DNA from 2 places in the Arthrobacter sp. Marseille-P9274 genome. Region 1 is predicted to be linked to the other one. Evidence: riboswitches for the same ligand, from Rfam matches in the RefSeq annotation. Region 1 holds a riboswitch; the other holds the start of a gene.

Region 1 (3,405 bases):
CCTTCGGTGCAGATGCACCGGCCCGCGGCGGTGAACCTCGATATCGTCGGCGTTCACGGCAGAACTCCGGCGACCAGGGTTGCTGCGGCGTCGTAGAGCCAGGTCTCTCAGCCGCTCGGGATGGTCAAGGCCTATTGAACCGCCACCGGGCGGCTTCCGGCAAACCCGCACCTCATCCGCCGTAACAAAGGCCGCTCGGCCGGCCGCCGGCTGGCCCGCCGGATGAGGCGCTGCCGGTTCAGCCCCAGAGCCGGCGGGTGGCGATCCGCGCGCCTTCACCGAGCGCTTCGAGCTTGGCGACGGCGATCTGCGGGTGCACCCGCCCGCCCAGCCCGCAGTCGGTCGACGCGATGACGGACTCGCGCCCCACCAGCCTGGCGAAGCGCTCGATCCGGTCCGCCACCAGCTCCGGATGCTCCACCACGTTCGTCGCATGCGAGACCACGCCCGGAATGATCGACTTGCCCTCGGGCAGCTTGGTGTCTTCCCAGACCCGCCACTCATGCTCGTGCCGGACGTTGGCCGCCTCGAAGGAGTAGGCGCCGGCGTTGATCTGCAGGACGGAGCCGATGATGTCCGCGAACGGGATGTCCGTGGTGTGCGGGCCGTGCCAGGAGCCCCAGCACACGTGCAGCCGGATCTGCTCCGCCGGCAGGTCCCGCAGCGCCCAGTTGGTGGCCTCGACCCGGCACTGGATGAACTTCAGGTAGTCCTCCAGTGCCGGCTCCGGGTTGATCTGGTCCCAGCTCTCGGCGAGCGAGGGGTCGTCGAGCTGGACGGTCAGGCCGGCGTCGATGATCGCCTTGTACTCCTCGCGCATCGCGTCGGCGCAGGCGTAGACCAGCTCCTCGTCCGTCTTGTAATAGTCGTTCGCGATCCGCGCGCACGAGCCGGGGGAGAGCGCCGCCACGAACCCCTCTTCAAGCCCTGCCGCGGCCAGCCCCTTCTTCAGGTTCTCCACGTCCGAGGCCACGAGATCCTGTCCGGTGTACGTTAGCGGCCCCGCGATCTTTGGCTGCTTGACGGACTTCCGGTGCGCCAGGATCCCGGCGGACGGGTCGGTGTAGGCGTCGTTGAACTTCACCCGGTCGCGCCGGTCCGTGAACGTGGTCAGCACGATGTTGCCGGGCGACGAGCGGTGGACCTGGGTGTCCGCCCAGCGGTCCACGTCGGTGGCCTCGAGGCCGCCGAGCCGGGCGAACGAGTAGTTCCACCAGGCCCCGTAATCGACGGACGAGGACATCGTGTGCCCGTACTCGCCGTCGTTAGGGATATCGATCCCGAGGTTCTTCTGGCGTTCGACGACGTCGGCCACCGAGTCGGCGAGCAGGCGGCGGAATTCCTCGGTGATGCCGCCGGCTTCCTTCGCCTCGTTGGCCGCGATCAGTTCCGGCGTTCTGGGCAGGGAACCGGCATGGGTGACGCGGATGTGGTCGGTGTTCAGGGACATAGCTGAGCTGCCTTTCCATCGGTCCTGGCAGTAGCACCGTTCCGTGGCAGGGCCTGTGAGGCGCTCATCGGGTCGGTTGCTGCGGCTTCATCGATCCAGGTCTCTCGGCCGCTCGGGATGGGATGCCCTTACTCAACGGCATGGCGGCCCGTCCTGGCAAATCCATGAACGACGGCGGCAGGGCGGCTTCCCGCCGCGCGCGCGGCGGCCGCGGGGTTGGCGCGGGCCCTGTCCGGCGGCCCGGCCCGGCGATAGGCTGACCGTATGGGCCACGTCAACGATCCGGAAGTCATCAAGCGGCTGCTCACCACGCCCGCCCGGTGGGCCGTCGTCGGCCTTTCCAACAACCCGCGCCGGGTGGCACTGGGCGTCTCCCGGTACATGCTGGACCAGCGCGGCATGGACATCATCCCCGTCAACCTCAAGGGCGAAGACGTGCACGGGCGGCAGGGGTACCGGAAGCTCGCCGACATCCCCGGCGGCATCGACGTGGTCAACTGCTTCGTCAACTCCCAGAAGGTCGGTCCCGTCGTGGACCAAGCCATCGAAGCCGGCGCCAAGGCCGTCTGGCTGCAGCTCGGCGTCATCGACGAGGCCGCCGCGGAACGCGCCAAAGCCGCCGGCCTCGACGTCGTCATGGACACCTGTCCCATAATCGAAGCCCCGGCCCTCGGGCTCTAGCGGCTTGCGGCTGCGGTTCGCTGCCATCCGCAGGCACGCGGGCGGCACGCAAGAAGATTTCCCTTCATGACGAGTTGTGACGCAGGCTATTTTCAGTGTGACCCGTGGCCCCTCACACTGGTTGCGTAACCATCCCGAGCAGCTGAGAGACCTGGCTCTATGACGCTGCAGCAACCCTGGTCACGCCGGATCACCCTGGATCCGCGTCGATAACAAGGGACATGTTCGAGGGCCGCGCACCGCGCGGTAGGACATGCTCCGTAGGGTGCTCCTGCCAGGACCGATGGAGTTAGCCGCATCTTCCCGTTGGTCCCTGCCTCGCTGCCGCGCGGTCAGGTCCTTGGGCAATGGCGTTCCTCGGTACTGACCGAGAGGAGCCTTCATGGCCACCAAAGACAAGAACGAGCCGCGCTCGCCCCGCCGCTTCCGCCGGGCCCGGGCTGCCGCCCTACTGACCGCCTCTGCCCTGTTGCTGACTGCATGCGGCGGCAACTCCGGCGGCGGCGCGGAGCCTGCCGCCAACAGCAGCGAGCCGGTCCAGGGCGGGACCTTGGTCTTCGCCGAAGTCACCCCCATCAATAACTTCCAGACGCAGTCGGCGCGCTTCTACGAGAAAGCCAACGTGCTCAACAGCGTGCTCGACAGGCTGACGTATTTCGACGCCGAATCGGGCAAGCTCGTGCCTTGGATCGCCTCCAAGTTCAGCGGCAACGCGGACAACACGGAGTTCACCTTCGACATCCGCCCGGACGTGACTTTCAGCGACGGCACTCCGCTGGACGCCGAGGCCGTCAAGGCCAACCTTGACGTACTAGGCAAGGGGCTGGAGAAGGCCCAGATCCAGCCGAACGTGGACTTTTCCGCCTACGAGTCCACGGAAGTCGTGGATGAAGACACCGTGAAGGTGGAGCTGAAGAGCGCGGACGCGAACTTCCTGCGCGCGACCTCATCCGTAGCCGCGGGACTGGTCTCGCCCAAGACCTTGGAACTGGACAACGCCGGCCAATCGGACATCGCCAAGATTTCCGGCTCCGGCCCGTTCGTCTTCGAGTCGGAGAAGCCTGACGAGGAGATCGTGCTGGCCAAGCGCGCCGACTATGCCTGGGCGCCGGAGACCGCAAAGAACCAGGGTGCTGCCTATCTGGACAAGGTCGTGGTGAAGTACCTGCCCGAGGTTGCGCACCGCGCGGGCGCAGTGCAGAGCGGGCAGGTGGACCTGGTCCGCGGCCTGCAACCTGCGGATGAGGCTGCCGTGACGGCCGGCGGCAACCAGG
Region 2 (3,405 bases), 450 kb from region 1:
CGAGTTCACTGCGCACCTGATTCACGTTCGACTTGTCGACAAACACCGGAGGCAGGTAGCTGGTGTTGGGCACATCGTCCTGCCGGTCGCCCAGGAACAGGGCGACGTTCTCGGCCGACTTCGCGGCCATCGCCTTGGTCTGCTGCGCCACCGTGAACTGATAGGCACTGCCGGGATCGGCGATCAGGTCCAGCGCACCGGGTTCGGCGTCGACGCCGTACAGCTTGATGTCGTCGCGCCCGGCCGAGTCGATCGCCTGCGCGGCCCCGATCAGCGGGATGTCCCAGCAGCTCCAGACCGCATCCACTTCGCCTTCGGGCAGGCGCCGCAGCTGGTCCTGGATCTGCTTCTTCGCGTCCTCGATGGTGCCCTCGTACTTGTCCTGCAGCTCGGGCTCGAGGATCTCGATGCCCGGGTAGTCCTCGAGCACCACCTTCAGTTCGCTGTACCGGATGCGGCACGGGGCCACACCCGGGAAGCCGTTGAACGCCAGGATCTTGCCCTTGCCGCCGATGTCCTCCGCCAGCGTCCGGGCGAGGGTGGAGCCGATGACCCAGTTGTCGCTGGTGACGTTGTTCTTGCTGTACTCCGACTGGAAGTCGATGGTGAACAGCGGGATGCCCGCGTCGTCGACCTTCTTCAGCGCCGGTGAGAGCGTCTGGGAGTCACCGAGGATCACAACGATCGCGTCCGGGCTCTGCGTGACGAGATTTTCGACGTCGGTGACGTGCTTGTCATCCTTGGCCTCCGCCTGGGTGGCAATCACCTTGCCGCCCCGCTGCTCGATGCTCGCCTGCAGTTCCTCGTAGACCACGCGGCTGAAGTCGTGGACGATGTCCTTCGCGGCGATGCCGATGGTCTTTCCCTCGAGCGAGGGTGCGTCGGCGACGGAATTCTCCTCCGCGGCGGGGACATTGGCAGCGCCTGCCCCTGCCTGCGGATTGGCTCCGCCGGACTGCGGCACCGGCTCCTTGAGGGAGCAGCCGGTGACGAGCAGCGAGGCCGCGGCGATCAGGCCGATGACCCGGAAAATCGGGCGGTGCGGCCTGGTGGCACGGCGGTTGGCTGTGGCTTTGGTCTTATGCATGGTTCGTGTCCTTCGAATGTCCAGGTGATGGAGGAATCGCGAACCAGCCCGCGCTGCACAGCTGCGCATCAGTGCGGGCGAAATCGTTAGATCTCCATCGGTCCTGGCCGAAGCACTATCCATGGCGGGAATCCATGAACTTGCTGCGGCGTCGACGAGCCAGGTCTCTCGGCCGCTCTAGATGGTGTGGATCCATTGAACAATGTGAAGGCGTCCGGCGCCGCCCGGGCGTCACATGGCGGGGCTCCCGGCTCAACGGAAAGTCACGTGCTGCCATACTTCGTCACGCCGCGACTCAATCGCTGACAAGTACTGCCCCGCTGCGCTACCGTCGCTGGCTTTCACGGTGCTGTTCCGGCCACGCCCGCAGGGCCCTAGGATTTTTCATGAAGCAGCCCCGCCTCGTCTGGCGCGGCCGCCGCCTTCCCAAGCCAACAGGAGGTTTCCTTGTCCCCGCAGAACGAAGTCCGCTTCAGCCCCGTCCCCGAAACGCACCGGCCGTACGTCGCCGCCGCCGACCGCTACGAGCACTTCGGCTACCGCAGGGTCGGCAACAGCGGCCTCCTGCTGCCGCCCATCAGCCTCGGCCTGTGGTGGAATTTCGGCGACAACCGCACCTTCGACTCCCAGCGCGAAATCCTCCGCCACGCCTTCGACAGCGGCATCACGCACTTCGACCTGGCCAACAACTACGGCCCGCCCTACGGCTCCGCCGAGGAGAACTTCGGCCGGATGCTCCGCAAGGACTTCAGGCCGTACCGCAACGAGCTCGTCATCTCCTCCAAGGCCGGCTGGGACATGTGGCCCGGACCCCACGGCCAGCTCGGCTCCCGCAAGTACATCCTCGCCTCGGCCGACGAGTCGCTGGAGCGGATGGGCCTGGACTACGTCGACATCTTCTACTCCCACCGCGCCGACGCCGACACTCCGCTCGAAGAGACCATCGGCGCCCTCGACTCCCTGGTCCGGCAGGGCAAGGCGCTCTACGTCGGCATCTCCTCCTACTCGCCCGAGCGCACCGCCGCGGCCGCGGACATCGCCCGCAATCTTGGGACCCCTCTGCTGATCCACCAGCCGGCGTACTCGCTCTTCAACCGCTGGGTGGAAAACGGGCTGCTGGAAACGCTCGAACAGAACGGCATGGGCTCCATCGCCTTCACCCCGCTCGCCCAAGGCCTGCTGACCAACAAGTACATCGGCGACGCCGGCGCCGAGCCGAGCGGCGGACGCGGCTCGCTGCAGGGCCACATCACCGAAGAGAACATCGCCAAGGCCCGCGCCCTCAACGAGATCGCCGGCGAGCGCGGCCAGACCCTCGCCCAACTCGCCATCGCCTGGCTGCTGCGCGACGGCGGCGTCACCTCCGTCCTGCTTGGCGCCTCCTCCACAACCCAACTGGACGAGAACCTCGGTGCCCTCGCCAACACCTCCTTCTCGGATGACGAGCTGCGCCGCATCGACGACATCACCGCGGGAGGCACCAACGTGGACATCTGGGAGGTCTCCGCCTCCATCTAACGCAGAAAAAGTACGACGGCGGGACGCACCTTTCCGGGGCGGCTTCGACCGGTGCGTCCCGCCCTGCATTACAGTCGGGCCATGGCTAACGAGCATCATCGTCCTGCAGGCAACACCCCCGCCGCGCCCGGAACGGCGCTGATCACCGGCGCCACCGCGGGCCTCGGCGCCGAGTTCGCGCGCCAGCTGGCCGAGCGCGGCCTCGCCCTGGTCCTGGTGGCCCGCGATGGGGAGCGCCTCGCCGCGGCGGCGGCCTCGCTGCAGCAACGCTACGGGGTGCCGGTGGAGACCATCGCCGCCGACCTGATCACGGATGACGGCATCGACCGCGTCGCCGCGCGCCTCGCCGCCACGGACCGGCCCGTGACCGTGCTGGTCAACAACGCGGGGTACGGACTGCTCGGAAACTTCGCCGACAACGACCTCGAGGACGAGCTCAAGCACCTGCGCATCCACACGGAAGCCCCGCTGCGCCTGTGCCACGCCGCCCTGCGGTCCATGGCCGCCACGGGCGGCGGACGCATCATCAACGTAGCCTCGATGGCGGCCTTCACTCCCCGCGGCACCTACTCCGCGGCCAAGGCGCTCATGGTGAACTTCAGCCGCTGGGCCAACGTCTTCTACCGGGACCGGGGAATCTCCGTGACCGCCCTCTGCCCCGGCTACGTCCACACCGAATTCCACGACCGGATGCGGCTGGATAAGAAAACCATTCCGTCCTTCGCCTGGCTGAACGCCGACCAGGTCGTCCGCGAAGCCCTGCGGGACGCGGGGGCAGGGAAGCCCCTGTCCATCCCCTC

The links. Region 1 has a riboswitch for S-adenosylmethionine ahead of OC550_RS19885 (cobalamin-independent methionine synthase II family protein). Riboswitches for the same ligand answer to the same signal wherever they lie in the genome.
Region 2: it holds a riboswitch for S-adenosylmethionine, as region 1 does, so the genes downstream of both, OC550_RS17930 (substrate-binding domain-containing protein) here and OC550_RS19885 (cobalamin-independent methionine synthase II family protein) in region 1, are expected to answer to the same signal.

What each region holds. Positions count from the first base shown of each region.
Region 1 is NZ_CAMPOV010000003.1:566,205-569,609, reverse strand. It holds gene OC550_RS19885 (cobalamin-independent methionine synthase II family protein) at 239-1,450, opposite strand; SAM riboswitch class I at 1,463-1,574, opposite strand; gene OC550_RS19880 (CoA-binding protein) at 1,715-2,131, shown strand; gene OC550_RS19875 (ABC transporter substrate-binding protein) at 2,514-3,405, shown strand, end outside.
Region 2 is NZ_CAMPOV010000003.1:118,755-122,159, forward strand. It holds gene OC550_RS17925 (sugar ABC transporter ATP-binding protein) at 1-9, opposite strand, end outside; gene OC550_RS17930 (substrate-binding domain-containing protein) at 1-1,087, opposite strand, end outside; SAM riboswitch class I at 1,179-1,275, opposite strand; gene mgrA (L-glyceraldehyde 3-phosphate reductase) at 1,535-2,605, shown strand; gene OC550_RS17940 (SDR family oxidoreductase) at 2,687-3,405, shown strand, end outside.